2 regions of the Streptomyces sp. NPDC056628 genome follow, and region 2 is predicted to be linked to the other one. Evidence: predicted binding sites of a transcription regulator. Region 2 holds the regulator's gene; the other holds the start of a gene.

Region 1 (15,769 bases), on a different contig from region 2:
GGCCGACCCGCAGGGCACCTTCGACGCCCTGCGCGGCCCGCTCACCGACCTCGCCGGGCGCAACGGCCTGATCGTCGAGCCGGGCCGGATGGTCCTCGAACTGCGCCCGCCCGGCATGGACAAGGGCAAGGCGCTGCGTGACCTCGCCCGCGACCTGGACGCCGAGGCGGTCCTGTACGCCGGGGACGACCTCGGCGACCTGCCCGCCTACGCCGCCGTCGACACCCTCCGCGCGGCCGGCACCCCCGGCCTCCTGGTGTGCAGCGGCAGCGAGGAGGTGACGGCGCTCTCGGAACGCGCGGACGTGGTGGTGACCGGCCCCGAGGGCGTCGTCACCCTGCTCCGCGCCCTGGCCGATCGGATCAGATCGGCCCACCCGGACAGGGACTGACCGCTCGCCGGGCCGGGGCGTCCCCGCTCTGCCGGGGCTGCGGGCGGCCTGCCTCCGCGCGCCCCGGCGTCCAGGGCCCTCGGGTCTGCCGGTGCGCGGCGGCGGGAGGATCACGACGGCCCCCGGAGCACCGGCTGACCGCCCGCCCCGCCGGGGCGTCCCCGCTCGCGGCGGAGCCGCCGGTCACCCGCGACGTGCTGCCGGCCCGCGCCGCCCGGCCCGGTGGTGTGTGGGGCAGGGGTGGGAACGTGGGGGACCGGCCGGGCACGGGCTGACAGTCGTCGGCCGGGGGCGTCCCCGCTCGCGCCCGTCCGGGGCCCCGGCGGGATTCCCGGCACCTGCGGCGGCTTGCCCGCACTGCGACGTCGACGGCCCGCTCGAGGCTCGGGCGTCAGGCCCGGTCGTCCCTCAAGGCGTTCAGCTGGTCCAGGAACCACTGGGACGGGGGCAGGGCCGTCGCGGCCGCGGCCAGGCGCTTGGAGCGTTCCGCTCGTTCCGCCGGGGGGACGGACAGCGCCTCGTGCAGGGCGCGGGCCGTGTCGACCACGTCGTACGGGTTGACCGGGACGGCGTCCTCGCCGAGTTCCTCGAAGGCGCCGGCCTCGCGGGACAGGACCAGGACGCAGCCCTCGTCGGAGACGAGCGGCACCTCCTTCGCGACCAGGTTCATGCCGTCCCGGATCGGGTTGACCAGCGCCACGTCCGCCAGCCGGTAGGCGGCCAGGGAGCGCGCGAAGTCGTCCTTGACGTGCAGCACGACCGGCGTCCAGCCGGGTGTCCCGTACCGCTCGTTGATCTCCTGGGCGACCCGCTGCACCTCGGCCGTGTACGCGCGGTAGACGGCGAGGTCCTGCCGCGAGGGGTAGGCGAAGGCGACGTGCACCACCCGTTCGCGCCACTCGGGGTGGTCGTCGAGCAGCTGCCGGTACGCCAGCAGGCCGCGCACGATGTTCTTCGACAGCTCGGTGCGGTCGACCCGCACGACGGTCCGGCGGGCCGAGCCGTCCGGGGCGGTGCCGATCTCGTCCCGCAGTGCGGTCATCCGTTCGGTCACGTCGGCCTCGTGCGACCGCGCCCGCAGGAAGTCCGCGTCCGCGCCCAGGCCGTGCACCCCGGTCCGGGTGCCGCCGAGCCCGCCGGCGAACCGCTCGCAGCACGCCTCGAAGGCGTCCGCCCAGCGCCGGGTGAGGAAGCCGAGGCGGTCCGCGCCGAGCATCCCGCCCAGCACCTGACGGGCGATGTCGTCGGGCAGCATCGCGAAGTACTCCGGCGGCGCCCACGGCGTGTGCGAGAAGTGCCCGATCCGCAGGTCCGGACGCAGCTCGCGCAGCATCCCGGGCACCAGCGTCAGGTGGTAGTCCTGCACCAGCACGGCCGCCCCGGGGGCCGCCCGCTCGGCCAGGGCCTCCGCGAAGGCGCGGTTGTAGGTCTCGTACGAGGCCCACTGCCGCCGGAACTCCGCGTCGAAGACCGGCTCCAGCGGCGTCTGGTAGAGCATGTGGTGGACGAACCACAGGACCGAGTTCGCGATGCCGTTGTAGGCGTCCGCGTGCACGTCGGCCGGGATGTCCAGCATCAGCACGCCGTCCTCGCCGACGCCGCGGCGCACCGCCTCCCGGTCGCCGTCGGAGAGCGCCGAGCACACCCACAGGGCGCCCGCGTCCGGGCCGATCGCCGACAGCCCGGAGACGACTCCGCCACCTCCCCTCTTGCTGTGCAGCGAACCGTCGTCGCGCACCTCGTACGAGACCGGGCCGCGGTTCGAGGCGACCAGTACCTTGGCAGCAGTCTGCGGGGAAGCCATACGCCTCAACCTAGCCCGGCCCGGAAACGCTCAAACGTGCGGTTCGGCTCAGTGGGGGGCTCACGTACGCGCTGTATACGGCCGTGGTGCGGCGTTCACGCGACCCTGCGCGCCGCGTACTCCGCGATCTCCACCATGGGCGGCCGTTCCTCGGTGTCCACCGAGTACGTCCGTGGCTCGAAACCGTCCGCGCCGCGCTCGAACTGGGTCAGCGACGGGCGCACCAGATGCCCGCGCGCCAGCCGCAGCTGAGCGGTGCGGTAGATCGCGGCGGACATGCGCCCCAGCGCCTGCCCGTCCTGGTGCCGGTGCTTGCGCACACCGACGTCCACCTGCGCGAGGGCGTCCAGACCCACCAGGTGCAGGGCGTCCACCAGCATGCCCAGCTCGACGCCGTAACCGACGGGGAAGGGCAGCTGTTCCAGCAGGCCGCGGCGGGCCGCGTACTCGCCGCCGAGCGGCTGCACGAATCCGGCCAGCTGAGGCCAGTGCATGTTCAGCAGTGGGCGGGCCATCAGCTCGGTGACCCGGCCGCCCTGTCCGGACGCGCCGCCGAGCGGGCGGTCGTACATCGCCTTGACCAGGTCGACGCCGGGGTCGGTGAGCAGCGGGCCGACGATGCCGACGACGAAGTCCGAGGAGAACTCGCGCAGGTCGGCGTCGATGAAGCAGACGACGTCCCCGCCCGTCACCAGCAGCGAGCGCCACAGCACCTCGCCCTTGCCGGGCACGGCGGGGATACGGGGCAGGATGTCGTCGCGGTGGACGACCCGCGCGCCGGCCGCCGCCGCGACCTCGGCGGTGCGGTCGGTGGACCCGGAGTCGACGACGACGATCTCGTCGACCAGCGGCACCTGGTGCACGAGGTCGTGGGCGATGATCGCGACGATGTCGCCGACCGTCTCCTCCTCGTTCAGAGCGGGCAGGACGACCGAGACCGACTGCCCCGAGCGTTGCTTGGCGGCCAGCACGTGGTGCAGCGGACGGTCGGCCAGGGACCAGGAGCGGCTGATCAGCCAGCGCTCGACTTCTTCCAGCACGGTCGGCGGCTCCTCACTGTCGAAAGACGTCGGTGCTCCATCTCGCGGTTCGGACGGCTCCCTCAACTGTCCTGGCCTTCGGTTACAGTCTTGAACAGCGCGAGTGACCATCGCATGTCAGGGGTCGCCCGCCGTTCACAACTGCATGACAACCGCATACCGCTCATCCAGAGGGGCAGAGGGACACGGCCCGATGAAGCCCCGGCAACCCTCCAGTCGGTTCTCGTAGATCAGCGTCGATCGTCACCGTTGATCGTCTCCGCGAGGCTCCCGGCTAGGGAAGGTGCCAAATCCGTCTCACGGCGAGATGCGTCGTGAGGAAGATGAGGAGAAAGGGCCTCGCCTCACATGGCTGTGCAGACTGTTGCAAGCAGCACCGACTCCACCGTAGACCTCGGCCCCGCCGCCGCGCTGTCCTGTCGCGAGTGCGGCCACCGGGTACCGCTCGGCCCGGTCTTCGCCTGCGAGGAGTGTTTCGGCCCGCTGGAGATCGCCTACGACTTCTCGGGATACGACACCGAGAAGCTCCGTCAGCGCATCGAGGCGGGCCCCGCGAACATCTGGCGCTACGCGCCCCTGCTGCCCGTCCCGGCCGACGTGGCGGACAAGCCGAACATCAACCCCGGCTGGACCAAGCTCGTCAAGGCCGACAACCTCGCCCGGGAACTGGGCGTCACCGGCGGTCTGTACGTCAAGGACGACTCCGGCAACCCGACGCACAGCTTCAAGGACCGCGTGGTCGCGCAGGCCCTGGAGGCGGCGCGCGCCTTCGGCTTCACCACCCTGTCCTGCTCGTCGACGGGCAACCTCGCCGGCGCGGTGGGCGCCGCGGCGGCCCGCGCCGGCTTCCGCTCGTGCGTGTTCATCCCGCACGACCTGGAGCAGGGCAAGGTCGTCATGGCCGCGATCTACGGCGGCGAGCTCGTCGGCATCGAGGGCAACTACGACGACGTGAACCGTTTCTGCTCCGAGCTGATCGGCGACCCCGCCGGCGAGGGCTGGGGCTTCGTGAACGTCAACCTGCGGCCGTACTACGCCGAGGGCTCCAAGACGCTCGCGTACGAGATCTGCGAGCAGCTCGGCTGGCGGCTGCCGGACCAGCTCGTCGTGCCGATCGCCTCCGGCTCCCAGCTCACCAAGATCGACAAGGGCCTCCAGGAGCTGATCAAGCTCGGTCTGGTCGAGGACCGGCCGTACAAGATCTTCGGTGCCCAGGCCGAGGGCTGCTCGCCGGTGTCCACCGCCTTCAAGGCAGGTCACGACGTGGTCCGTCCGCAGAAGCCGGACACCATCGCCAAGTCGCTCGCGATCGGCAACCCGGCCGACGGCCCCTATGTCCTGGACATCGCCCGCCGCACGGGCGGCGCCGTGGAGGACGTGACGGACGCGGAGATCGTCGAGGCGATCAGGCTGCTCGCGCGGACCGAGGGCGTCTTCGCCGAGACCGCGGGCGGGGTGACGGTGGGCGTCACGAGGAAGCTCATCGAGAGCGGGGCGCTCGACCCCGCCAAGACCACGGTCGTCCTGAACACCGGCGACGGCCTCAAGACGCTGGACGCGGTGGCGGGTACGGGCCTCACCGCGACGATTCGTCCCAACCTTGACTCCTTCCGAGAGGCTGGCCTCGCATGAGCGTGACCGTTCGTATCCCGACCATCCTGCGCACCTACACGGGCGGGCAGGCCGAGGTCGCCGCCCAGGGCACCACCCTGGCCGAGGTCATCTCCGACCTCGAGAAGAACCACACGGGGATCGCGGCCCGGGTGCTGGACGACCAGGGCAAGCTGCGGCGCTTCGTCAACGTGTACGTCAATGACGACGACGTGCGTTTCGAGCAGGGTCTGGAGACCGCCACCCCGGACGGCGCAGGTGTCTCCATCATTCCGGCCGTCGCCGGCGGCTGACCGGATGACCGAACATTACCTCCGGTAACGCTGGTTACCGAGCGTTCAACGAATTGCCTCCTCCGTGAGAGAAGCGGAGGAGGCAATTCTGTGTGATTGAGCGGGGTACAGTTGGGGAACGCACCGCCGGTCCACGGACCGGCCGTCTTTGATTTCTGCCGCCGGCCCGACAAGAAGTAGCCAAAGTCCGCGGGCCCTATGCGGCTTTTGTTCCGTTTGCCCGGCCCGACTTGACCTGAAGTCAGCGGAATTGTCGCCACATTCCCGACCGGTCGTGCCCGGATTTCTCGTCCGATTGACCTGTTGCAGACGGCAGTTGGGCAGATACATTCAGCCGCGGTCGACGCGTTCCGGCGCACGCCCCCGACCGATTGGGGGGTGAGGTCTGACCCGGATCCGCGAAGTGTGGATCTGTGCAAGGGCCAGTAATAGGGGAGTTAGGCATGGCTCAGGGCACCGTCAAGTGGTTCAACGCGGAGAAGGGGTACGGCTTCATCGCGGTCGACGGTGGTGCGGATGTTTTCGTCCACTACAGCGCGATCCAGATGGACGGGTACCGCACCCTGGAAGAGGGCCAGCGGGTCGATTTCGAGATCTCGCAGGGTCAGAAGGGGCCGCAGGCGGACATGGTCCGGCTGGCGACCGGCTGAAGCACGCGTCGACGAACAGCAGCGACGTTCTTCTTCGAAGGGCCCGCGCCTCCTGGGGGCGCGGGCCCTTCGCCGTGCCCGCGCGCCCCTGCGCGCGAGCAGACGCACGCCCGGGCGCCTTGCACTCTCGTACCCCGAGTGCTAATCATTGGCGTTAGCACTCTGAAGGTGAGAGTGACAAAGGAGGACCGGGTCGGTGAGGCCCGCAGGCCAGGTGGGGCAAGGAACCACGCGGCCGGCGAGCCGTCCGTCGCGGGCGCGGGCGCGGTCCGAAGGAATCACCCCCAGTCCTGGAGGGACCACTTCACATGGCCAAGATCATCGCGTTCGACGAGGAGGCGCGGCGCGGCCTCGAGCGCGGCATGAACCAGCTCGCGGACGCCGTCAAGGTGACGCTCGGCCCCAAGGGCCGCAACGTCGTCCTCGAGAAGAAGTGGGGCGCCCCCACGATCACCAACGATGGTGTCTCCATCGCCAAGGAGATCGAGCTCGAGGACCCGTACGAGAAGATCGGCGCCGAGCTGGTCAAGGAAGTCGCCAAGAAGACGGACGACGTCGCCGGTGACGGTACGACCACCGCGACCGTCCTCGCCCAGGCCCTGGTCAAGGAGGGCCTGCGCAACGTGGCCGCCGGCGCCAACCCGATGGCCCTCAAGCGCGGCATCGAGCGTGCCGTCGAGGCCGTCAGCGCCGCCCTGCTGGAGCAGGCGAAGGACGTCGAGACCAAGGAGCAGATCGCCTCCACGGCCTCCATCTCCGCCGCCGACACCCAGATCGGCGAGCTCATCGCCGAGGCCATGGACAAGGTCGGCAAGGAAGGCGTCATCACCGTCGAGGAGTCCCAGACCTTCGGTCTGGAGCTGGAGCTCACCGAGGGTATGCGCTTCGACAAGGGCTACATCTCGGCGTACTTCGCCACCGACATGGAGCGTATGGAGGCCGTCCTCGACGACCCGTACATCCTGATCGCGAACTCCAAGATCTCCTCGGTCAAGGACCTGCTCCCGCTCCTGGAGAAGGTCATGCAGTCGGGCAAGCCGCTGCTGATCATCGCCGAGGACGTCGAGGGCGAGGCCCTGTCGACCCTGGTCGTCAACAAGATCCGCGGCACCTTCAAGTCCGTCGCGGTCAAGGCCCCGGGCTTCGGCGACCGCCGCAAGGCCATGCTCGGCGACATCGCCATCCTCACGGGCGGCGAGGTCATCTCCGAGGAGGTCGGCCTCAAGCTGGAGAACGCCACGCTCGACCTCCTGGGCCGGGCCCGCAAGGTCGTCGTCACCAAGGACGAGACCACCATCGTCGACGGTGCCGGCTCCTCCGAGCAGGTCCAGGGCCGGGTCAACCAGATCCGCGCCGAGATCGAGAACAGCGACTCGGACTACGACCGCGAGAAGCTGCAGGAGCGCCTGGCGAAGCTCGCCGGCGGTGTCGCGGTCATCAAGGCCGGCGCCGCCACCGAGGTGGAGCTCAAGGAGCGCAAGCACCGCATCGAGGACGCCGTGCGCAACGCCAAGGCGGCCGTCGAGGAGGGCATCGTCGCCGGTGGTGGCGTGGCCCTGCTGCAGGCCTCCCAGGTCTTCGAGAAGCTGGAGCTGCAGGGCGACGAGGCCACCGGTGCCGCCGCTGTGAAGCTGGCGCTGGAGGCCCCGCTGAAGCAGATCGCCATCAACGCCGGTCTCGAGGGCGGCGTCGTGGTGGAGAAGGTCCGCAACCTCACCCCGGGCCACGGCCTGAACGCCGCGACCGGTGAGTACGTCGACCTGGTCGCCGAAGGCATCATCGACCCGGCCAAGGTGACGCGCTCCGCGCTGCAGAACGCCGCGTCGATCGCCGCGCTGTTCCTCACCACCGAGGCCGTCATCGCCGACAAGCCGGAGAAGGCCTCGGCCCCGGCCGGCGGCGGCATGCCGGGCGGTGACATGGACTTCTGATCGTCCTCGGGGCTCCGGCTCCGGTCGATCCACGTCCTACCCGGAGGGCGGCACTTCCTGTTCGCAGGAGGTGCCGCCCTCCGGCGTGTCCGGGGTCACAGCGGGTGGGACGGCGAGCGGGATGCGCCGGGCGCCGGGAAGTGCTTAAGGTGGTTCAACAATGCACGTGCACATACTGCCCGGTCAGTCGACCGGAACCCCTTCCGAGGAGCCCGCCCCATGACCCTCGCCCAGCCCACCGCCTCCCGAGCGGCCGAGATCCTGTCCCGGCCGGCCGTGATCAACGGCCTCACCGTCCCGAACCGCATCGTGATGGCGCCGATGACCCGGATGTTCTCGCCCGGCGGTGTCCCCGGTGAGGACGTCCTGTCGTACTACGCGCGCCGGGCCGCGGCCGGCGTCGGCATGATCGTCACCGAGGGTACCTATGTCGGGCATCCGTCGGCCGGGCAGAGCGACCGGGTGCCCCGGTTCCACGGCGAGGAGCAGCTCGCCGGGTGGGCGAAGGTCGCCGAGGCGGTGCACGCGGCGGGCGGGACGATCGTGCCGCAGCTGTGGCACATCGGCATGGTCCGCGAACAGGGCCAGCCGCCCTTCGCGGACGCCCCGGCCGTCGGGCCCTCGGGGCTGCGCATCGGCGCCGACGAGCCCACCGGCCGGGCGATGACCCGGCAGGACCTGGACGACGTGATCGGCGCCTTCGCCGACGCCGCCGCGGCCGCCGAGCGCATCGGCTTCGACGGCGTGGAGATCCACGGCGCCCACGGCTACCTCGTCGACCAGTTCCTCTGGGCGGGCACCAACCGCCGCACCGACGCCTACGGCGGCGACACGGTCGCCCGCACGCTCTTCGCGGCGGAGATCGTGGCCGCCGTGCGCGAGCGGGTGTCCGCCTCCTTCCCCGTCGTCTTCCGCTACTCGCAGTGGAAGCAGGACGCGTACGACGCCCGCCTCGCCGAGACCCCGCAGGAGCTGGAGGCCATCCTCGCCCCACTCGCCGCGGCCGGTGTCGACGCCTTCCACGCCTCCACCCGCCGCTACTGGATCCCGGAGTTCGACGGCTCCGACCTGAACCTCGCGGGCTGGACGAAGAAGCTGACCGGCAGGCCCACCATCACGGTCGGCTCGGTCGGCCTCGACGGCGACTTCATCAGGGCGTTCGCCGGCGAGGGCTCCGTCCTCAAGGGCTTCGACGACCTGCTGGACGCGCTGGAGCGCGAGGAGTACGACATGGTGGCCATCGGCCGCGCCCTCCTGCAGGACCCGCACTGGGCGACGAAGGTCCTCGAAGGCCGCTTCGACGAGCTGAAGCCGTACGACGCCGCGTCGCTGAAGACCCTCAGCTGACCCCGGCCCTCAGGGGCCCCCGGCTGGGCAGCGGCTACAGATTGCCCAGCGGCTCGATGTCGACCTTCACCGGGGTGCCCCAGATCCGCAGCACCTCGTAGTCGGTGAACTCGTGCACGAGCCGGTAGGCCATCGCCGGACGCGGCCCGCGCCGCTGGGCGGCGAGATACAGCTCGGCCTCCCGGCGGTCGCGGCGCGGGGTGCCGCACAACTGCCACTCCTGACCGTTCCACAGCTCCGGCAGCCAGCGCTGCTGGGGCTGTGGGCGGTCGCCCCGCACCCCGTACCGGGAGGGCGCCGTGCGCTCGGGGGAGCGGGGCACGTCCGGGCCGTTGAACTCCGAGCGCCGCGCGGCCCGGCGCCGGGTCTCGCAGAGCAGGCACAGGTCGTGCGCGTGCTCGTCGACCGGTCCGTTCGGATGCTCCGGGCAGCGCGTCGCGGGCGCGGCGCCGGTGACGCTCTCGTCCAGCAGCCCCAGCGCGCGGCGCAGATCCGCCTTCACCTCGTGCAGCCGGGCGTCGGGCGTGTCCGCGGTGAGGGCGTCGCCGTGCTCACCGAGGACACGGAGAGCGCGGCCCAGGGCGGTCATCTGGGCGTGGTTCATGGACCCCAGTCTGAGGCACAGCCCCCACCCCTTCGCGCCCTCTCTCAGCCCATCGTCCTCGCACCGTCCAGGGACTCCCGGATGATGTCGGCGTGACCGGCGTGCTGCGCGGTCTCGGCGATGATGTGCAGCAGCACCCTGCGGGCCGACCACCGCGTGTCCGCGTCGAACCACGGCGCCTGCGGCAACGGGTGGGAGGCGTTCAGGTCCGGGAGCTTCGCGACCAGCTCGTCGGTGCTCCGGGCGACCTCCTCGTACTCCGCCAGCACACCGGCCAGCGTCTCGCCCGGCAGCATCGTGAACTCGTCGGCCCGCTTCGCGAAGTCCGCCTCGGTCATCGCCGAGAAGTCGGGCATCGCCTTCGGCCCCTCCACGATGAAGGCGGCCCAGCTCCGCTCCACCGACGCGACGTGCTTGATCAGCCCGCCCAGACACAGCGCGCTGGCGGTGCTCCGGGTGCCCGCCTGCTCGTCGGTGAGATCACGGGTGGTGAAGCGCAGGAAGTGCCGGTGCTTGGCGAGCGTCTCCAGGAGGTCGGCGCGCTCGTCCGTGGCGGTGGTGTTCGGGGTGTCGGTCATGAGCCCACCGTAGAAGCCGACTAGGTCAGATCCTGACCGCTTCGACGAAGGCCACCCAGACGGTGTCGGAGAAGACGAGCGCCGGGCCGTGCGGGGTCTTGGAGTCACGGACGGGGACGACGGCGGGGAAGTCGTGGGTGACTTCGAGGCAGTTGCCGCCGTCGCCGCCGCTGTGCCGGGACTTGTGCCAGGTGGCAGCCTTCAGGTCCTGCTCAGGGATGCTCCTCATGCGCGTAATCCTGCGCCATGGCCTCGATGAGGGCCAGGGACTTGCGCGGGGACAGCGCGCAGGCCGCGAGCAGGTCGTAGGTGTGCCGCCGACGCCGGACCGTGGCGGGGTCGTCCTCCAGCCGTCCGGTGCCGATCCCCTCGAAGTAGACGAGCGGGGGAGCGTCATCGAACTCCATCAGCTTGAGGGCGCCCTGCATGGCGGCGTGCGCCCCGGCCTCGAAGGGCAGCACCTGGACGAGGACCCGGCTGCGGCGCACCAGTGCGGCGATGTGCCGCAGGGCCTCCGCCATGACCTCGCGCCCGCCGGTGAGCCGCCGCAGCGCGGCCTCGTCCAGAACCACCCACAACAAGGGCTCTGTTGGATCGCTGAGCAGACGCGTCCGCTCCATCCTCGCGCTCACCAGCCGGTCGATCGTCTCCTGCGGGGCGGTCGGCTGGTAGGCGCGGCACACGGCCTCGGCGTAGGCGGGGGTCTGCAGCAGGCCGGGGACGAGGAGCGGTGCGTATTCGCGGATCTCCGTGGCCGTCGCCTCGGCCTCCGCCGCCTGCGCGAAGTGCTCCGGATACCGGGATCTGGCCGTCACCCGGCAGTTGCGCCGGAAGAAGTCACCCGTGCCCAGCACCTCGTCCAGCACGCGGGCCTGCTCGGTCTGGAGCCTGCGGGTGCCCGCCTCCAGCTGGCCGACGAACGATCCGCTGACGAACAGCAGTCGACCCAGCTTGTCCTGGCTGAGGCCGGCCTTCTCGCGTGCGTGCCGCAGCTCGGCGCCGAGCAGCGCGCGGGGTGACGACGACGGATCCAGGTCCTTGGGCCCCGGCATGGCACCTCCCGGTCGGACAGCCAAAGGTGTGGGGACACTCCCTCTGGCCAGCCTAGGGACCCACCCGACACTCTGTGTACCGAATCGGCAACTCTGCGTAGAGAGGTGACCCGTCATGAGGTCGTCCGAAGAGATCGTCGCGGCCCTGCGTGAAGCGCTCGGGGCCGTCGGTGTCGTCCTGCCCTCCCTGTGTGTGGACCCCGTCACCGGGGCCGGGAGGGAGCCGTTCGCGCTCGTGCAGCTGGGGCGCTGCAACGTGCGGACCGCCGAGCGGCTGGTGGCGGTGCTCAGGGAGGCGGCGGAGGTCAGGCGCCCGCCTCTCGGAGCGCCACCCGCAGATGCCCCTGCGCCGCGCTGAGCAGACCCGTGGCCGTGGGGCCGTCGACGTCCGCCAGCAGGACCAGGATCGCTGTCTTCACCTCGCCGTCCGCCTCCGTCAGGGCGTGTTCCACGGCGGCGTCGTCCGCGCCCGTGGCGAGGGCGACGATCCGGCGGGAGCGGGCCCGCAGCTTCTCGTTGGAGGCGCGGACGTCGACCATCAGGTTCCCGTACGTCTTGCCGAGCCGGATCATCGTGATCGTCGACAGCATGTTGAGGACCAGCTTCTGGGCGGTGCCCGCCTTCAGCCGGGTCGAGCCGGTCAGCAGCTCCGGGCCGACGACGACCTCGATGCCGTGCTCGGCGGCGGCCGCCAGCGCGCTGTCGGCGTTGCAGGACAGGCCGATCGTCAGCGCGCCCAGCCGCCGGGCGTGTTCGACGGCGCCGACGGCGTACGGGGTGCGTCCGGAGGCCGAGACACCGACCACCGTGTCGTCGGGGGTGAGCGCGAGGGCGTCGAGGTCGGCGCCGGCCAGCTCGGCGGAGTCCTCGGCCCCCTCGACGGAGCTGACCACCGCCTGCGGGCCACCCGCGATGACGCCGACGACCTGCCCCGGCTCGGTGTTGAAGGTGGGCGGGCACTCGGAGGCGTCGAGCACCCCGAGCCGGCCCGCCGTGCCCGCGCCCGCGTAGACGAGGCGCCCGCCGCGGGCCATCCGCTCCGCCACGGCGTCCACGGCGGCGGCGATCTCCGGCAGGCGCCTGGCGACGGCGGCGGGTACCGAGCCGTCCTCGCCGTTCATGAGCCGGGCGATGTCCAGGGTCGGCAGCCGGTCGATCTCGGCCAGCTCGGGCCGGAACGCCTCGGTGGTCAGGGTCTCCAGCTCGGCGCGGAGGTCACGAGGAGTGGAAGCGGAGGTCATGCGCGGGCGGCTCTCTTCGTTTCTCGACGATGGTGCTGCGAAGCCGCCAGGGGCTGTCTTGTCGATCACGCCGGGAGCCCGGCATGATCGACGAGACACCCCCTAGCGGCGGTGCCGGTGGGCCAGTGCCTCGTAGGAGGCGGCCAGCGCCGGTGCCGCGGTGTCGTACGTCCGCTGTGCCACCCCGACGAACAGGCAGTCCACGACGAGGAGTTGACTCGTCCGGGACGACATCGCGGCGGGGCGCAGCTCGCTCTCGCGCGCCGTCGACGTGGTGAGGACGTGGTCGGCGTACTGGGTGACCGCGCCGTCGGGCCGGCCGGTGATCGCGACCGTGGTGGCCCCGTGCTCGAAGGCGACCCGGAGCGGCTCGATCACGTCCCCGGTGGAGCCGGAGTGCGTGATCGCGATGGCCACGTCCCCGGCGCGCAGCTGGACGGCGTTCGTCACGGCGAGGTGCGGATCGCTGTGCGCGTGCGCTATCAGCCCTATTCGCAGCAGCTTCTGGGTGAGGTCCTGGGCGACCAGGCCGCTCGCCCCGATGCCGTACACGTCGATCCGGCGGGCCGCCGCGGCGGCGGTGACCGCCGCCCCCAGCTGGACGGTGTCGAGGCCGGCCGCCGTGTCGGCGAGGGTCTGCTGCTCGTCGTAGGCCAGCTTGGCGACGACGTCGGCGATCGGGTCGTCCACGGCGATGTCCGTGGTGATCGCGGGGGCGCGGCCCGACTCCTGCTGGGCGGCCAGGCCGGCCAGGGCGAGCCGCAGGTCGCGGTAGCCGGGGTAGCCGAGGAGGCGGGCGGTGCGCACGACGGTGGCCTCGCTGGTGCCGGTGAGCTCGGCGAGTCCGGTGACCGTGAGGGCCGCACAGCCCGCAGGGTCGTTCGCCACCGCTTCGGCGACGCGCTGCATGGAGCGGGTCATCGACGGGGCGAGCGTGCGCACCTTGGCCGCGAGGGCGGCGGGCGCGGGCGCGCGGCCGAAAGTTTCCTTCACGTCATTGGTCACAAATGAAACGTATTTTCAATGCCGGGTCGTGGTCAAGAGTGCGCACAATAGACGCATGGACCCCGTCACCCCGATCGAACAGGCCTTGCACACGGCCCGCGCCCTGGTGATCGCCGACCTGGCCGCCGGCGAGGTCGCCGAGGCGGACGTCGTCTCCCTGGTGGAGGAGTCCGTCGTCGAGCGGCGCTGGTGGGTGGAGCAGTGGCCGGACGGCGCGGCGTACGTGGCGGGGCTGGTCGCCCAGGACGTGCAGGACGCGCTGCTGGACCGGCACGGCCGCTGGCCGCTGTGCCCGGTGTGCGCCGTCGGCGAGCCCCACGCGCTGGACGTCGAGCCCGAACTGGGACCGGACCCGCACTGGGTGTGCCACAAGGCGGGGGTGAAGGTCGCGCCGGTCGGCTTGCTCGGGCCCGCGCTCGGGGGGCAGCCGCCCGCGTGACGATCTACATCGACCCGCCCACCTGGCCGGGCCACGGCCGCCTCTGGTCCCACGTCGTCAGCGACGTCTCCTACGACGAACTGCACCGGTTCGCCGACGGCATCGGCGTCCCGCGCCGGGCGTTCGAACGGGACCACTACGACCTCCCCGCGCACCGGTACGCCGACGCGGTCCGTGCCGGCGCGGTGGAGGTCAGCAGCCGCGAGGTGGTGCGGCTGCTGTACGGCGCCGGGCTGCGCAGGCGCAAGAAGGACATGCGTCACTGACCGGACGGTGTGCCCGCATCCTGGCGGACGTACAGCAGGAGCGCGCCCTCCGACTCGTGCCGGTCCTGGACCGCGCGCTCCTCCTCGGCGCCGGCGCGGACGTATCCGGCGCGCCGGGCGACGCGCTGCGAGGGGACGTTGTCCTCCTCGACCGTCGCGCACAGGCTGTGGACGTCGTCGCGGGCCAGCGCCCACCGGGACAGGGCGTCCAGTGCCTCCGACGCGTAGCCGCGGCCGCGGGCGCCCTCCACCAGGTCGTAGCCGATCTCCGCGCGGCCCCCCTCGTCCGGGGCGCCGTGGAAGCCGATCCCGCCGACCGCGAGGCCGTCCTCCCGCCGCACGAGGACGAACACGCCGAACTCGGGGCGGTGCAGGCCCGCCTCGTACGCCTGCGTCAGTATCCCGGCGGCTTCCCGCGTCCCCTCGTAGGGGCCGCCGACGACCCAGTCGAACCCGCCGTCGCCGCCCTGGGCGAGATCGGCGGCGGTGGCCGGGGTGAGCCCCTGGAGGGTGAGCCGGTCCGAGGTGAGGACGAGGTCGTTCTTCCAGCGCCAGGCGTCGACCGGGGCGCGGCCGGGCAGGTCGCCTCGGCCGGTGGCCCACAGCAGGGTGCGCCAGGGGTCCGGGTCCGGGCGGACCTCCGGGAAGATCGTCGTCAGCACGAATCGGGGGAGCGCGGCCGGGGGTTCGTAGGTCAGCCCCAGCCCGGTGGCGATGTCGTGGGTGTGCAGCAGCACCTCGGCGACGCCCATCGCGGCGAACCCCTCGCGGTTCGCACTGCGGAACGGGTACGGGTGGAAGGCGCGCACCTCGGGCGGGGTGGTGCGGACGGCCGCCGTGAGCAGGACGCCGGTCGTCTCGATGACGTCGAGCAGCCCGTCGTTGCCGGTGCCCTCGTCGAGGGTGATCTCGAAGGGGACGTACGCGCCCCGCGCCCGCCCCGCGAGCTGTGCCGCGTAGGCGATGAGGTCACCGGCGACGTGCTCGGCCGTGGCGCGGCAACTCCAGTCCAGCCGCCCGGCCTTCACCCCGTCCCAGTCACGGTCCGCCACCGTGCGCAGCAGCGCCACGGCATCGGCCACGGCCTCGGTCACGTGTTCCCCGCCCCTGTGTCGCATGCCGTGCAGGCTACGGGGCCCCACGGCTCAGAGCGACAGCATTTCCAGCTCCGAGGAGAGGTTGTAGCGGGCGGTCGCCTCCCACTTCTCCCGGCCGTACGGAGTGCGGAACAGGCTGGGCAGGGCGAGGAGTTGGCGCAGCACGTCGGCGCGGCCGGAGCGGAAGGCGTCGTTCGGGACGAAGTGGTACTCCTCGCGGACGGCGGCCGTGTAGGCGGCGTACGCCGACGGCGCCGCGGCGAGGATCGCGAGGTCGGCGTCGCACAGCACCTCGCCGTCCGGGTCGTCGGGCGCCGGATCGTGTGTGACGGTGAGCCGGACCAGCCGGGCCACCTCGGCGGTCCGCTCCGCGGGCACCCCGGCCTCGGGGAGCGCCCGCTCGGCGAGCCGGGCGGACCG
Region 2 (15,769 bases):
AGGTCGCCGTGGCCGTCCTTGAGGCCGACGACGCCGGGGACGCGGGCGATGCGGCGCAGTGCGGCGGGGGTGTAGGCGACCGGTCCGCGCTGGTAGGCGATGAGCGGCAGCCGGGTCCGGGCGGCGAGCGCCTCCACCTGGGCGACGAGGCCGTCCTGCGGGGCGGCGACGAGGTAGTGGGGCAGCACGAGGAGGGCGTCGGCGCCGGCCTCCTCGGCGATCCGGGCGAAGCGGGCGGCCTGCGCCCAGCCGTAGCCGACACCGGCGACGACGGGCACGCGGCCTGCCGTCTCCTCGACGGCGGCGGTGACGACGGCCCGGTACTCGTCCTCGTCGAGGGAGAAGAACTCGCCGGTGCCGCAGGCGGGGAAGACGGCGCCCGGTGCGGACGCCAGCTGGACGGCCAGGTGCGCGCGGCAGCCGTCCTCGTCGAGTGATCCGTCGGCGTGGAAGCTCGTGAGCGGGAAGGACAGCACGCCGCGGGCCATGCCGTCCCGCAGCCGCCCGACGGCGCCCGTGGCCCCGTCCCTGGCCGTGTCCGTGGCGAGGCCCACGCCGATCATCTCCCCTTATGAACGTTGTCCATGTATGAGAACGCAGATTAGGTGAGTGAACGGCGGACCGTCAACGGCCGGGCCCGCCGTTTACGATCGGCGCATGTCGGATACAGGCGGCGTCCGCAAGGTGAAGTCCGCGGCGCGCACGGTCGAGCTGCTGGAACTCCTCGCCGCGCGCGGGGACCGCCCGGCCCGCCTCCAGGAGCTCGCCGACGCGCTCGACGTACCGCGCAGCTCCATGTACGCGCTGCTCCAGACCTTGATCGCGCGGGGCTGGGTGCGCACCGACGTCACCGGCTCGCTGTACGGCATCGGCATCCACGCCCTGCTGACCGGCACCAGCTACCTCGACTCCGACCCGCGGGTCCGCCTCGTCCGGCCCTACCTCGACGAGGCGTCGCAGGCGCTCGGCGAGACGGTCCACCTGGCCCGCCTGGACGGCCTGGACGTCACCTATCTGGCCACCCGCGAGTCCCACGCCTATCTGCGGACCCTCAACCGGGTCGGCCGGCGCCTCCCGGCCCACGCGGGCGCCCTGGGCAAGGCCCTGCTCGCCGAACGCCCCGACTCCGCCCTCCCCGAGGGCCCGTATCCGGCACTGACGCCCCACACCCGCACCACCCGCGCCTCCCTGGCCGCCGACCTCGCCGAGGTGCGCGAACGCGGCTGGTCGGTCGACCGCGAGGAGAGCGTCCCCGGCATCATCGGCCTCGGCTTCGCCCTGCACTACGACACCCCCGCGCAGGACGCGATCAGCTGCTCGGTGCCGGTGGCCCACTGGTCGCCCCGGCACGAGGAGCGGATCGTCGCCGTGATGCGGGAGATCCGTACGAAGATCGAGGCGACGGCCCCCGGCGCGGCCGGCGGATCGGTGCGCTGGCACAGGTGAGAGGCCCCGGCGCGGCGGAGTGAGGCATCGCGGCTACCCCGGTTCACTCCACCCAAACAGGACGTGGCTCAGATCACACCACCCGCCCTTCTTCGCATGTCCCCGCGCTTGATACAAATTGCCCGCGCGTTCCTGTCCGTCGACGGCCTGCGCCCCTCCCCCTTCTGTGCCGCTACTTTCGCATGCCCTGGGAACGCCCGTGCTCGCCCCTCGCACCACCCCCTGGCCCCTCGTCGCCCTGTTCACGGCCGGGTACCTCGCCCCGTATCTGCTGCCGACCGTCGTCGGCAGGCTCGACTCGGGCCTTCCGCTCACCCCGACCCAGGCCGGCGCCATCGGCAGTGCCCTGCTGCTGAGTTCGGCGGCGGCCGGCTTCCTGCTGGCCTCCCGCGTCGAGCGCCTGGGCGCCCGCGCGCTCGCCCGGACCGGGCTGGCCCTGGCGCTGCTCGGCTACGGCGGGGCCGCGCTCGCGCACGCCGTCCCGGCCGTCGTCCTCGGCGTGATGGCCGGCGGCCTCGGGTCCGGCACGGTCACCGCGGTCGCCGCCACCCGGATCGCCGCGCTCGGGGCGCACCCGGCCCGGACGGGCCGCGGGGCCTGGAGCACCGACCCGCACCGGGTCACCACCGCGGGCCTGCTGGGTGTCTCCGCCCTCGCGGGCGCCGTCTATCTGACGGTCCCGCACCTCGGTCCCGGCCACGACCGGCCCCTGGCGGCGATCGCGCTCACCGCGCTCGCGGTGTGGCCGCTCACCGGCCGCCTCCCCGCCGCCGAGGCCCCCTCGGCATCGGCGGCGGCACCTCGCCCGGCCCCGCTCCCCCACCGCCGCCACGGCCTCGTCCTCGCCGGCTGCATGCTCCTGTGGTCGCTCGCGCAGAACTCCCTGTGGGGCGTCAGCGGCCGGATCGGCCTGGACCAGGCCCACCTCACGGAGACCGCGGTGGGCGCGGTGTTCGCCGTGGCGCTCGGCGCCGGGCTGCTCGGTGTGACCGGGGCGGGCGCGCTCGGCCCCCGGCTGGGCCGCGCGCTGCCCGTCGGGGGCGGCACCGCCCTCATCGCCGTGTGCATCGCGCTCAGCGCGTCCGCGACGGACCTGACGACGTTCGCGACCGGCGAGATCGCCTGGAACACGGTCTACCCGATCGTGCTCTCGTACGTCATCGGACTGGCCGCCTCCCTCGACGGCCGGGGCCGCTGGGCGGTGCTCGTCGGCTCGGCCTCGTCGCTGGGCACGGCCGCGGGCCCGCTCGCCGGGAGCGTGCTGTCGGCCGGGGCGGGCTTCCCGGCGATGGGCGTGATCCTCGCGGCGGTGCTGCTGCTGGTCGCCGTTCCGCTGACGGTGGTGGCGCTGGGCCGCCGTACGCCGGAGACGGTCCAGGTCGCGGACGGCGTCGAGGTCGTGGCGATCCCGCTGGACACCGCCGAGGCCGCACCGGCCGCGCCGGAGCGCCTGGCTTCCGCCACCTAGAGGGTCAGGAGTGCCGGCGTTTCGGGAACGGCACCCGCAGCAGGTCGTGCGCCACGGTCAGGTCGCCGTCGAACCCCGCGGCCCGCGCCTGCTGCTCGAACTCGCCGGAGTCGGTGTAGCGCTGGCTGAAGTGGGTGAGCACGAGATGCCCCACCCCGGCGTCCCGCGCCACCCGGGCGGCCTGACCGGCCGTCAGATGACCGTGCTCCTCGGCGAGGGCGCCGTCCTCGTCCAGGAAGGTGGACTCGATGACGAGCATGTCGCAGCCGTCGGCGAGGTCGTACACCCCGTCGCACAGCCGGGTGTCCATGACGAACGCGAACCGCTGCCCGCGCCGGACCTCGCTGACGTCCTCGAGCGTGACCCCGCCGAGCGCGCCGTCCCGCTGGAGCCGGCCGACGTCCGGGCCCTGGATGCCGTGCGCGGCGAGCCGTTCGGGCAGCATCCGGCGGCCGTCGGGCTCGACCAGCCGGTAGCCGTACGACTCGACGGGGTGCGACAGCCGGGCGGTGTGCAGCGTGTACGCGCCGGTGGTGGCGACGACCCCGTCGGCGTCGACCGGGGCCTGCGCGATCTCGGCGGTCTCCCGGTAGGCGGTGGCGTAGCGCAGCCGGTCGAAGAAGCGCTGCCCGGAGCGCGGGTAGTGGGCGGTGACGGGGTGCGGCACCCGGTCGAGGTTGATCCGCTGGATCACCCCGGCGAGTCCCAGCGAGTGGTCGCCGTGGAAGTGGGTGACACAGATGCGGTTCAGGTCGTGGGCGGCGACCCCGGCCCGCAGCATCTGCCGCTGGCTGCCCTCGCCGGGGTCGAACAGGATGCCCTCGCCGTCCCAGCGCAGCACGTAGCCGTTGTGGTTGCGGTGCCGGGTCGGGACCTGGCTCGCCGTCCCGAGGACGACCAGTTCACGTACGGACACGGCTGCCTATCCGGGGGGCCACTCGAGACCGCGGCCGCCGAGGACGTGGGCGTGCGCGTGGAAGACGGTCTGGCCGGCGCCCGCACCGGTGTTGAACACGACGCGGTAGCTGTCCAGCTTCTCCTCGTCGGCGACGGCCCGGGCCTCGCGCAGGAGGTCGGCGGCGAGCGCCGGTTCGGCGGTGGCGAGCGCGGCGGCGTCCTTGTGGTGCGCCCTGGGGATGATCAGCACATGGGTGGGTGCCTGCGGGTTGATGTCGCGGAAGGCGACGGTCGTCTCGGTCTCCCGCACGATCGTCGCCGGCACGTGCCCCGCGACGATCTTGCAGAACAGGCAGTCGTCCTGCGGCTCCCCAGCCATGGTCCCTCCGGGCGTTGGACGGCGATGGTGTGACCGGGGCATCGTATCGCCGCCCCGGCCGCCGCGCGGAGGGTGATCGCGCGACGGTCCCTCAGCGGTCGGGCAGGGCCGGCGGGGTCTTCGCCGGAGTGCTCTCCAGCGCCTCCAGGGCGATCCGGATCGCCTCGTCCAGCTGGGCGTCACGGCCCGCCGCCCAGTCCTGCGGGCGCTGGACCACCTCCACGTCCGGATCGACCCCGTGGTTCTCCACGTCCCAGCCGTAGCCCTCCAGCCAGATGGCGTACTTGGGCTGGGTGACCAGGGTGCCGTCGACCAGGTGGTAGCGGCTGTCGATGCCGATGACCCCGCCCCAGGTGCGGGTGCCGACGACCGGGCCGAGGCCCAGCGCCTTGATCGCCGCGTTGACGATGTCGCCGTCGGAGCCGGAGAACTCGTTCGCCACGGCCACCACGGGACCGCGCGGCGCGTCCAGCGGGTAGCTGTACGGGCGCATGCCGCGCGGCAGTTCCCAGCCGACGATGCGCCGGGCGAGCTTCTCCACGACCAGCTGCGAGGTGTGCCCGCCGCCGTTCTCCCGGACGTCCACGACCAGGCCCTCACGGGCCACCTCCACCCGCAGGTCGCGGTGGATCTGGGCCCAGCCGGGCGCCTGCATGTCCGGCACGTGCAGATAGCCGAGCCGGCCGCCGGACCGCTCGTGGACGTACGCACGCCGGTCCGCGACCCACGCGTGGTAGCGCAGCGGCTCCTCGTCGGCGACCGGCACGACGACGGCGTGCCGGGCCTCCCCGCCGCCGGCCGGCGAGATCGTCAGCTCCACCGGCTTGCCCGCGGTGCCGACGAGCAGCGGGCCGGGCCCGGTCACCGGGTCCACCGGCACCCCGGCCACCGCGGCGATCGCGTCGCCAGGGCGCACCGCGACGCCCGGTGCGGCCAGCGGCGCCCGGGCCTCCGGGTCGGAGGTCTCCGACGGCAGGATCCGGTCGATGCGCCAACTGCCGTCCTCGTGACGGGAGATGTCCGCGCCGAGCAGGCCCAGCCGGGGCCCGCCGCCGTGCCCGCGCCCGCCGACGTACGCGTGCGAGGTGCCCAGTTCGCCCTGCACCTCCCACAGCAGGTCGACCAGGTCGTCGTGGGTGGCCACCCGGTCCAGCAGCGGCCGGTAGCGGTCGAGGACGCCCGCCCAGTCCACACCGTTCATGTCGGCGCGCCAGAAGTGGTCGCGCATGATGCGGCCGGTCTCCTCGAACATCTGGCGCCACTCCGCCGACGGGTCGACGCGCTGCCGCACCCGGCCGAGGTCCACGGCGACGTTGGAGTCGCTGTCCTCGTCGCCGGAGGCGCGCCGGTCGCTCGGGACGACCCTGAGCCGCGTGTCCGTCCACAGCAGCACCCGCCGGCCGTCGCCGCTGACCTCGAAGTGGTCGGCGTCGTCGGCGAGATGCTCCACGCGCCGCTGCACGAGGTCGTAGCGCTCCAGCTCGGTCTTCGGCTCGGGGTCGTCGAGGCCGGCGCGGGCCGCCCCGAGCGCGCCGCGCACCGGGTGCCGCAGCCACAGCACCCCGTCCTTGGCGGCCCGCAGGTGCGAGTAGCGGGCGGCCTCGACCGGGAACGGCACGATCCGGTCGGCGAGCCCCTCGAGGTCGATCCGGGTGGCCGGGGTCCCCTCGCTGTCGGGGGTCTCGTCCTTGTCCGGGGCGTCGAAGGCCCGCCCGTGCCGCTGCGGGCCGAACGGGGACGGCGTGGTCGCGGCGAGGGTGATCAGGTGCGGCCGGGAGCCCACCACGAACGCGAGGTCGAAGACGTGCTCGTCGTAGACGGGGTCGAAGGCCCTGGTGGACAGGAACGCCAGGTGCTTGCCGTCGTGCGTGAACGCGGGCGCGTAGTCCCGGAACCGCAGCGGGGTCGCCTCGGACACCGACAGGTCGGTGGTGTTGGCGAGCTTCAGCTGGGACAGCGGGTCGGGTCCGGGGTGCGCCCACGCCAGCCAGGCCGAGTCCGGCGAGAACACCAGCCCCGAGACAGGGCCGTCGGTGCAGCGGTCCACCTCGCGGACCTCGCCGGTCTCCCGCTCGACGAACAGGAGCCGTCCGTCGTGCGCGGCGATCGCGGCCCGGCTGCCGTCGGGGGACACGGCCAGCTCCAGCACCCGTCCGAGCCGTCCGGCGGCGAGCCGGCGCGGGGTGGCGCCGGGCGTGAGACCGGTCCCGGGGGCGAACTCGAGGGCGTCCTCGCCCTCCGCGTCCGTCACCCACACCACCCACTCCTCGCCGTCCGTGCGGAAGGTGCGCGGCAGCCGGGCCCGGACGCCGGGCTCGGCGGCGAGCGCGCGGGCGGGGCCGGAGCGATGGGTGACCCAGTGGACGCTGCCGCGGACGGCGACCGCGCTGCCGCGCGCGGTGCGGTCGGGGGACGCGGAGCCGAACCAGCGGGCGGCGTTCAGGACGTACGGCCGGCGGTCGGTGCGCTGGCCGCCGAGCCGGACGCCGAGGCGCCGCGGCTCGGCCGTGTCCAGGTCGTCCAGCAGCCACAGCTCGCCGGCGCTCGCGTACACCACCCGGGTGCCGTCGCCGGAGGCGTGCCGGGCGTAGAAGCCTCCCCCGCTCTCGGCCGCGCTCGAGGGGGAGGTGCCCCCGACGGGCGTGTGGCGGCGCAGGCCGGAGCCGTCGGCGAGGGAGGAGTACACGGCGCCGACGCCCTCGTGGTCGGAGAGGAACGCGACCCGGTCGCCCGCCCACAGGGGGCACTCCAGGTTCCCGTCGAGTTCCTCGTGCAGCCGGACGAAGTCGCCGTCGCCGTCGCGGTCGATCCACAACTTGCCCGCCGTGCCGCCCCGGTAGCGCTTCCAGCGGGCGGCCTCCAGCCCCATCGGCGCGGAGGCGAGCAGCAGGTGAGGCCCGTGCACGACGTCGCCGACGGGCCCGTACGGCAGGGTGGTGGCGGGTCCGCCGTCGAGCGGGACGGCGTGCGCCCAGGTGCGGCGGCTGCCCGCCTGGCCCCAGGTGCTGATGGCGAGGACCCGGCCGTCCGGGGTCCAGCCGCGCACCCGGGTCCGCTGGCTGCCCCAGTGGGTGAGGCGGGTGGACGGCCCGCCGTCGACCGGCGCGATGTGCACCTCGGGCGCGCCGTCGCGGGTGGACGTCCAGGCGACCGTCGTGCCGTCGGGCGAGATGCGCGGCGAGCTGACGGGGACGTTGTCGGCGCTGACCCGCCAGGCGCGGCCGCCGTCGAGGGGGGCGAGCCAGACGTCGTCCTCCGCGGTGAACGCGACGAGGTCGCCGTGCAGATGCGGGTACCGCAGATAGGAGGGCGGGGCCGGGGCGGAGGTCGCGGGCTGTGTCACGCGATCACCCTAGGCAAGGGCGGCGGTGCCGAACAGGGCTTCCGGGCAGTTCCCCACGGTCCGGTGGCCGACCTCTCACTTGCCCTCCGGCCAGCAGTTCGGGCGCTCCTGGCAGTAGACGGTCTTCGTGACGGTCACGGTGACGGTCGGTCCGGGCTGCCCGCCGTCGCCGGGCCGCACGGGGGACGGGGTGGCGTCGCACCTGCCCAGCCCGTTGACGTGGAACCACTCCTTGCCGCCGACCTTCGCGACGAGGTCGCCGCGCACGCAGGAGCCGCTGACGGCCCGGGTGATCCGTCCGGTGACGGTGATGTCCCTGCCGTCGGAGGTCTCGCCCTCGCAGTCGACCTTGACGACCGTCTGCTCACCGGCCTTCGGCGAACTCCCGCCGCCCCCGCCGTCGTAGGAGCCGGTGCAGTTGAGCCACTGGACGTCGGCCTTCTGCCGCTCCAGCTCCTTGGTGACGGTCTGGTCGGTCGTGAACGCGACGGACGCGGCGCTCAGACCGCCCGGGTCGCAGGCGGCCATGCCGCCGGCTCCCAGCACGGCGAGCGCCGTCACGGCGACCCCTCGCGCCGCACGGACCCGGATCCTGTGCGATACCCCCATGGAAGGGCAGCCTGCCACTGTCCCGCGTGACGCGGTAGGGCGCATACGGCCATGGTGTGTCAGGACCAGCGGCCGGTGCGCCCCAGCAGCAGGGCCGTCGCGGCGGTCCCGGCGGTGGAGGTGCGCAGCACGGAACGGCCGAGCCGGTACGCCCGCGCGCCCGCCTCCTCGAACACGGCCAACTCCTCCGGGGAGACGCCGCCTTCGGGGCCGACGACGAGCACCAGGTCGCCGTCGGCGGGCAGTTCGGCGGTCGCCAGCGGCTCGCTGCCGTAGTCCCTCTCCTCGTGCAGGACGGCGGCGAACGCGGCCCCCGCGAGGAGCTCGGCGACCTGCCTGGTCGTCGCCGCGTCCGTGACCTCGGGGAAGCGCACCCGGCGCGACTGCTTGCCGGCCTCGCGGGCGGTGGCCCGCCACTTGCCGAGGGCCTTCGCGCCGCGCTCGCCCTTCCACTGGGTGATGCAGCGGCCGGCCGCCCACGGCACGATCCGGTCGACGCCGGTCTCGGTCATGGTCTCGACGGCCAGTTCGCCCCGGTCGCCCTTCGGCAGGGCCTGCACGACGGTGATCCGCGGCCGGGGGGCGGGCTCCTCGGCCACGGCGCCCAGGTCCACCACCAGCCGGTCCTTGCCCTCGGCGGCGGCGACGACGCCCTCGGCCCAGTGCCCCCGCCCGTCGGTGAGGACGACCTCCTCGCCGGTGCGCAGCCGCTTCACGGACACGGCGTGCCGGCCCTCGGGCCCGTCCAGGACGTACGGCCCGCCCGCATGCTCCAGGGAGTCGACGACGAACACGGGCGCGGTCATCGGGTGGGTCCCTTCGGGTGGGCGGACAACGCTGTCGAGGCGGCGTGCAGTTCGGCGGCCAGGACCTCCACGAGCCGGCCCGCGGGCAGGTCCCGGGCCTGGCGGTGGCCCTGTCCCGCCCACAGCGCCATCCCCTGCGCGTCGCCGGACGCGGCGGCCTTCTTGCGCAGCGGCGCCGTCAGGTGGTGGACCTCGGGGTAGGCGGCGGGCGCGTACGGGCCGTGCTCGCGCAGGAAGCGGTTGACGAGGCCGCGGGCCGGGCGGCCGGAGAAGGCGCGGGTCAGCTCGGTCCGGGCGAACAGGGGATTGGTGAGCGCCTGCTTGTGCACGGCGTTCGCGCCGGACTCGTGGGTGGCCAGGAAGGCGGTGCCGAGCTGGGCGGCGTCGGCCCCGGCGGCGAGGACGGCGGCGATCTGGCCGCCCCGCATGATGCCCCCGGCGGCGACGACGGGGATGCCCACCGTCTCGCGGACCTGGGAGACCAGGGTGAGCACGCCGAGTCCGGCGCCCTCGGCCTCCGGGTTGTCGCGGTGGGTGCCCTGGTGGCCGCCCGCCTCGACGCCCTGGGCGATCACGGCGTCCGCGCCGGCCCGCTCGACGGCCAGGGCCTCGTCCGGGGTGGTGGCGGTGACGAGGGTGAAGGTCCCGGCGCGCCGGAGGGACTCCAGTACGTCGGCGCCCGGCACCCCGAAGTGGAACGAGACGACCGGCACCGGGTTGTCGAGGAGCACGGCGAGCTTGGCGTCGTAGCCGTCGTCCCGGCCGCTGTCGGGGTCCCCCAGCTCGATCTCGTACCAGGCGGCCTCACCGGCGAGCTGGTGCGCGTACACGTCCACGGCCGCGGCATGGGAGGGCGCGGCGCCGGCCACCGCGGTGGAGCCGGTGCTCGCACCGGGGTGCTCCGGCTGCGGCATGAAGAGGTTGACGCCGAAGGGGCGCTGGGTCAGGCTCCGCAGCTGCTTGATCTCCTGGTACATCCCGTCGGCGGTCTTGTACCCGGCGGCGAGGAAGCCCAGCCCCCCGGCCTCGGACACGGCAGCGGCGAGCTGCGGCACGGAGACGCCGCCCGCCATGGGTGCCTGCACGATCGGGTGAGGCAGGAGATCGGTCAGTGCGGAGGACATGCCCGCATGTTGCCACGTCCTCGGAACAAGTCCGAATCGGCCCTTCCCCTTGCGGCGGAAGGGATCGGGCCGCTCCGGTCACCGTCCGTTGAAGGCGTCCTTCAGCCGCGAGAACAGCCCCTGCTGACCGGGCTGGAACTGGCCCTGGGGCCGCTCCTCGCCGCGCAGCTTGGACAGCTCGCGCAGCAGGTGCTCCTGCTCGGGGTCGAGCTTGGTGGGCGTCTGCACCTCGACGTGCACGATGAGGTCGCCGCGGCCGCCGCCGCGCAGATGGGTCACGCCGCGGCCGTGCAGCGGGATCGACTGGCCGGACTGGGTGCCGGGCCGGATGTCGACCTCCTCCATGCCGTCCAGCGTCTCCAGCGGGACCTTGGTGCCGAGCGCCGCCGCCGTCATCGGGATGGTGACGGTGCAGTGCAGGTCGTCGCCGCGCCGCTGGAAGGTGCTGTGCGGCAGCTCGTGGATCTCGACGTACAGGTCGCCGGCGGGACCGCCGCCGGGGCCGACCTCGCCCTCGCCGGCCAGCTGGATCCGCGTGCCGTTGTCGACGCCCGCCGGGATCTTGACGGTGAGGGTGCGGCGGGACCGCACGCGTCCGTCGCCCGCGCACTCCGGGCACGGCGTGGGGACGACGGTGCCGAAGCCCTGGCACTGCGGGCAGGGGCGCGACGTCATGACCTGGCCCAGGAAGGACCGGGTCACCTGCGACACCTCGCCGCGGCCGCGGCACATGTCGCAGGTCTGCGCGGAGGTGCCGGGCGCGGCGCCCTCGCCGCTGCAGGTGTTGCAGACGACGGCCGTGTCGACCTGGATGTCCTTCGTGGTGCCGAAGGCCGCCTCGTCGAGCTCGACCTCCAGCCGGATCATCGCGTCCTGGCCGCGCCGGGTCCGCGAGCGCGGGCCCCGCTGGGACGCCGTGCCGAAGAAGGCGTCCATGATGTCGGAGAAGTTGCCGAAGCCGCCCGCGCCGAAGCCGCCCGCGCCTCCGCCGCCCGCCTGGGACAGCGGGTCGCCGCCGAGGTCGTAGACCTGCTTCTTCTGCGGGTCCGACAGCACCTCGTAGGCGGCGTTGATCTCCTTGAACCGCTCCTGGGTCTTCGGGTCCGGGTTGACGTCCGGGTGCAGCTCACGGGCGAGCCGCCGGAAGGCCTTCTTGATCTCTTCCTGCGACGCGTCGCGACGCACGCCGAGGACGGCGTAGTAGTCCGTGGCCACCTACGACTCCGCCAGGATCTGTCCGACGTAACGTGCCACTGCGCGTACCGCTCCCATCGTTCCCGGGTAATCCATGCGGGTCGGTCCGACCACGCCGAGCTTGGCGACTGCCTCGCCGCCCGAACCGTAGCCCACCGACACGACGGACGTGGAGTTGAGTCCCTCGTAGGCGTTCTCGTGCCCGATCCGCACGGTCATGCCCGAATCCCCCGCCTCCCCCAGCAACTTGAGGAGCACGACCTGCTCCTCCAGGGCTTCGAGCACCGGCTGGATGGTGAGGGGGAAGTCATGTGTGAAGCGCGTCAGATTGGCGGTGCCGCCGATCATCAGCCGCTCCTCGTTCTCCTCGACGAGCGTCTCCAGGAGGGTGGAGAGCACGGTCGAGACGGTGCCGCGGTCCTCGACGTCGAACGCCTCGGGCAGATCCTCGACGAGCCGGGGCACGTCGGTGAAGCGCCGGCCGGCGACCCGGCTGTTCAGCCGGGCGCGCAGATCCGCGAGCGAGGCCTCGCCGACGGGTGCCGGGCAGTCGATCATCCGCTGCTCGACCCGGCCGGTGTCCGTGATCAGCACGAGCATCACGCGGGCGGGGGCGAGCGAGAGCAGCTCGACGTGCCGGACGGTGGACCGGGTCAGCGACGGGTACTGCACGACGGCGACCTGCCGGGTGAGCTGCGCGAGCAGCCGCACGGTCCGCGCGACGACGTCGTCGAGGTCGACGGCGCCGTCGAGGAAGTTCTGGATGGCGCGCCGCTCGGGCGGGGTCATCGGCTTCACACCGGCGAGCTTGTCGACGAAGAGCCGGTAGCCCTTGTCGGTGGGGATGCGCCCGGCGCTGGTGTGCGGCTGCGCGATGTAGCCCTCGTCCTCCAGGGCCGCCATGTCGTTGCGCACGGTCGCCGGGGAGACGCCGAGGTTGTGCCGCTCGGTGAGCGCCTTGGAGCCGACCGGCTCCTCCGTCCCGACGTAGTCCTGGACGATCGCGCGCAGCACCTGAAGCCTGCGTTCACTCAGCATCTCGCGCACACCTCCAGTGGTCGGTCCCCTTGACACCGTTCCTGGCACTCTGTCCATCCGAGTGCCAGCCGTCCCCGGCCAGTGTACGGCGGTGGGGTACACCCCGGGCAAGGCCGGTCGGTTTCGCCTCCGTGCTCCGCGGAGGTGTCTTGGCTAGCGTCGCGGTATGACGGTGACTTGGGAAGAGCTGGGGTGGGAGCGGTTGGCGGACGGGGTGGGCCGGTGCCGTCTGCCGGGCTGGGACTGCACCGTGGGGCTGGTCGCGGGTGACGGCACCGCCTTGGTAGTCGACACCGGTTCGAGCCTCGCGGAGGGGGCACGGCTGCGGACGCAGGCACAGCGGCTGACGGGTCACCGTGTGACCCATCTCGCGCTGACCCACCCCCACTTCGATCATGTCTTCGGCGCCGCGGCGTTCGCGGGCGCGGAGGTCTACGGGCCGGTGGGCGTGGAGACCGTCCTGGAGGGGCGGCGGGGGCGCGAGGAGCTGCGCGAGGACGCGGTGCGCCACGGCCTGGACGCGGCCGCGGCCGAGGAGGCGGCGGACGCGCTGGTCGTGCCCCGCCATCCGGTGAGCGGCGAGTGGACGCTGGACCTCGGCGGCGGGCGCCAGGTCCTGCTGGCGAACGTGGGTCCGGCCCACACGGCCCACGACCTGGTCGTCCTGGTGCCGGGCCTGCTCCCCGGCGACCCGGAGGTGGTGTTCTGCGGCGACCTGGTGGAGGAGTCCGGCGAACCGCAGGCCGGCCCGGACGCCGTGCCGTCGCACTGGCCGGCCGCGCTGGACCGCCTGCTCGACCTGGGCGGCGAGGACGCGCTGTACGTGCCTGGTCACGGAGCGGTGGTGGACGCGGAGTTCGTCCGGCGGCAGCGCGACGCGCTGGCCGCCGGATTCGGCGTGTCGCGGTGACCGCGGGGCCGCTTCTCCTATCGTCGTCCGAATGCGCCAGTACTCCCCGGATCTGACCCCGCCCTGGAAGAAGCCCGCGTCCGTCCCCGAGGTCCCGGCGGAGCCGGGGCTGGTGGTCGAGGAGCCCGGTACGGGCTTCTGCGGCGCGGTGATCCGCTGCGAGGCGGGCACGGTCACCCTGGAGGACCGCTTCGGCCAGCACCGGGTGTTCCCGCTGGAGCCCCGGGGCTTCCTGCTGGAGGGCCGCGTGGTGACCCTGGTGAAGCCCGCCACGGGTCCGGTGCGCCCGACGCGCACGGCGTCCGGCTCCGTGGCCGTCCCGGGCGCACGGGCACGGGTGGCCCGCGCCGGGCGCATCTACGTGGAGGGCCGGCACGACGCCGAGCTGGTCGAGAAGGTGTGGGGCGACGACCTGCGCGTCGAGGGCGTGGTCGTGGAGTACCTGGAGGGCGTCGACGACCTGCCGGCGGTCGTCGCGGAGTTCGCGCCGGGCCCCGACGCGCGGCTGGGCGTCCTGGTGGACCACCTGGTGCCGGGCTCGAAGGAGTGGCGGATCGCGCAGGCGGTCACCAGCGAGCACGCCCTGGTGGTGGGCCACCCGTACATCGACGTCTGGGAGGCCGTGAAGCCGGCGGCGCTGGGCATCGAGGCGTGGCCCCGGGTGCCGCACGGCCAGGACTGGAAGAAGGGTGTCTGCCGGGCGCTGGGCTGGCCCGCGGACAACACCGGCGCGGTCTGGCAGGCGATCCTGAAGCGGGTGGGGTCCTACAAGGACCTGGAGCCGGAGCTGCTGGGGCGGGTGGAGGAGCTGATCGACTTCGTCACCGGGTAGCGCCGGGCGGGGGGCGGCGGCTCGGGGTGTCCTGTCGGTCGGGCCGGATCAGCGGGCGGTGCCCGGCGCCGGGAGCCCGGCCTGATCGACAGGACATCACCGGGGACCGGCGTTCCGCACCGGTTCCCTGTCCCGGTGATCAGTCCACCAGGTCCCTGACCACCGCGTCCGCGAGCAGCCGCCCGCGCAGGGTCAGCACCGCGCGCCCCTCGTCGTAGGGCCCGCGCTCCAGGAGCTCGTCCGACAGGGCGCGGCGGGACGCCCGCAGCCCCTCCTCCCGCAGCAGGTCCAGCGGTACGCCCTCGCGGAGCCTGAGCTCCAGCAGGATGCGCTCGACGCGCCGGTCCTCGTCGGTGAGGAGTTCCCGTCCGGCGCCCGGCGAGCGTCCCTCCGCGAGCGCCGCCGCGTACGCGCCGGGGTGCTTGACGTTCCACCAGCGCACCCCGCCGACGTGGGAGTGGGCGCCCGGCCCCGCGCCCCACCAGTCGGCGCCGCGCCAGTACAGCTCGTTGTGCAGGCAGCGGCCCTCCGGCGTGGTCGCCCAGTTGGACACCTCGTACCAGGAGAAGCCCGCCTCCGCGAGGACCGAGTCGGCGATCAGGTACCGGTCGGCGTGGACGTCGTCGTCGGTCATCGGGACCTCGCCCCGGCGGATGCGCCGGGCCAGCTGGGTGCCCTCCTCGACGATCAGCGCGTACGCCGACACATGGTCGGGCCCGGCGCCGATCGCCGCCTCCAGGGACGCCCGCCAGTCGTCGTCGGACTCCCCCGGGGTGCCGTAGATCAGGTCCAGGTTCACATGGTCGAAGCCGGCCGCGCGGGCCTCGGCGACGCAGGCCTCGGGACGGCCGGGGGTGTGGGTGCGGTCCAGGACCTTCAGGACGTGCTGCCGCGCGCTCTGCATGCCGAACGAGATCCGGTTGAAGCCGCCCTCGCGGAGCGTGGCCAGGTAGGCCGGGTCGACCGACTCCGGGTTGGCCTCCGTGGTGATCTCGGCGTCCGGTGCCAGCCCGAACTCGTCGCGGATCGCCCCCAGCATCCGTACGAGGTCGCCGGCGGCCAGCAGGGTGGGCGTACCGCCGCCGACGAACACCGTGCGGACCTCGCGCGGGTCGTCGCCGAGCACCTTGCGGGCCAGGCGGACCTCGTCGACGAGGGTCTCGGCGTAGTTGTCGCGGGACGCCAGGACGCCGCCGCTGCCGCGCAGCTCGGTCGCCGTGTAGGTGTTGAAGTCGCAGTAGCCGCAGCGGGTCGCGCAGTACGGGACGTGCAGGTAGAAGCCGAGGGGGCGGTCGGCCGCGCCGGTGAGCGCGTGCGGGGGCAGCGCGCCGTCGGCGGGGACGGGCTCGCCGTCGGGGAGTGCGGAGGGCATGGGCTCCATTGTCCCGCACCGCGCGGATTACTCGGCCTGGAGCACCAGCAGCGCGAGATCGTCCTCCGGCGGGCGCCCGCCGAACTCGTGCACGAGCCTGCGGATGCGTTCCGCGATGAGGTCGGCGTTCAGGCCCGCGCAGCCGGCCAGGGCGCTCGCGAGGCCGTCGCCGTCGTCGAACTGGCGGGAGCCGCTGCGCCGCTCCGTCACCCCGTCCGTCACACAGAGCAGGGTCTCGCCGGAGCGCAGCTCGAAGGTCTCGCTGGTGTAGGTGGCGTCCTCGAAGACCCCGAGCAGGGTCTGCGGCTGGGCGGCGGTGTGGACCTCGCCGTCCGCGCCGAGCAGCAGGGG

The links. The regulator HrcA, encoded in region 2, represses chaperone genes, less so after heat shock. The targets are predictions, from matches to a motif close to TTNGCACTCNGNNNNNCNGAGTGCNAA.
Positions count from the first base shown of each region.
Region 1: a site for HrcA is predicted at 5,908-5,934, ahead of groL (chaperonin GroEL). Genes of this name have one in related genera too.

Region 1 covers NZ_JBHTWG010000014.1:10,001-25,769, reverse strand. The annotation lists gene otsB (trehalose-phosphatase) at 1-391, shown strand, start outside; gene ACFRAC_RS18895 (trehalose-6-phosphate synthase) at 783-2,195, opposite strand; gene ACFRAC_RS18890 (glucosyl-3-phosphoglycerate synthase) at 2,291-3,235, opposite strand; SAM riboswitch class I at 3,396-3,565, shown strand; gene thrC (threonine synthase) at 3,584-4,867, shown strand; gene ACFRAC_RS18880 (MoaD/ThiS family protein) at 4,864-5,139, shown strand; gene ACFRAC_RS18875 (cold-shock protein) at 5,583-5,789, shown strand; gene groL (chaperonin GroEL) at 6,098-7,720, shown strand; gene ACFRAC_RS18865 (NADH:flavin oxidoreductase) at 7,940-9,067, shown strand; gene ACFRAC_RS18860 (hypothetical protein) at 9,102-9,671, opposite strand; gene ACFRAC_RS18855 (DinB family protein) at 9,716-10,249, opposite strand; gene ACFRAC_RS18850 (DUF397 domain-containing protein) at 10,275-10,478, opposite strand; gene ACFRAC_RS18845 (Scr1 family TA system antitoxin-like transcriptional regulator) at 10,462-11,301, opposite strand; gene ACFRAC_RS18840 (hypothetical protein) at 11,417-11,659, shown strand; gene murQ (N-acetylmuramic acid 6-phosphate etherase) at 11,607-12,542, opposite strand; gene ACFRAC_RS18830 (MurR/RpiR family transcriptional regulator) at 12,645-13,547, opposite strand; gene ACFRAC_RS18825 (hypothetical protein) at 13,603-13,986, shown strand; gene ACFRAC_RS18820 (DUF4031 domain-containing protein) at 13,983-14,252, shown strand; gene ACFRAC_RS18815 (GNAT family N-acetyltransferase) at 14,246-15,370, opposite strand; gene ACFRAC_RS18810 (hypothetical protein) at 15,398-15,769, opposite strand, start outside.
Region 2 covers NZ_JBHTWG010000001.1:560,167-575,935, reverse strand. The annotation lists gene ACFRAC_RS02540 (5-dehydro-4-deoxyglucarate dehydratase) at 1-563, opposite strand, end outside; gene ACFRAC_RS02535 (IclR family transcriptional regulator) at 658-1,446, shown strand; gene ACFRAC_RS02530 (MFS transporter) at 1,646-2,914, shown strand; gene ACFRAC_RS02525 (ribonuclease Z) at 2,919-3,830, opposite strand; gene ACFRAC_RS02520 (histidine triad nucleotide-binding protein) at 3,837-4,190, opposite strand; gene ACFRAC_RS02515 (S41 family peptidase) at 4,282-7,533, opposite strand; gene ACFRAC_RS02510 (hypothetical protein) at 7,609-8,142, opposite strand; gene ACFRAC_RS02505 (16S rRNA (uracil(1498)-N(3))-methyltransferase) at 8,202-8,948, opposite strand; gene ACFRAC_RS02500 (nitronate monooxygenase) at 8,945-10,072, opposite strand; gene dnaJ (molecular chaperone DnaJ) at 10,151-11,287, opposite strand; gene hrcA (heat-inducible transcriptional repressor HrcA) at 11,288-12,304, opposite strand; gene ACFRAC_RS02485 (MBL fold metallo-hydrolase) at 12,471-13,214, shown strand; gene ACFRAC_RS02480 (DUF3097 domain-containing protein) at 13,246-14,046, shown strand; gene hemW (radical SAM family heme chaperone HemW) at 14,186-15,418, opposite strand; gene ACFRAC_RS02470 (SpoIIE family protein phosphatase) at 15,446-15,769, opposite strand, start outside.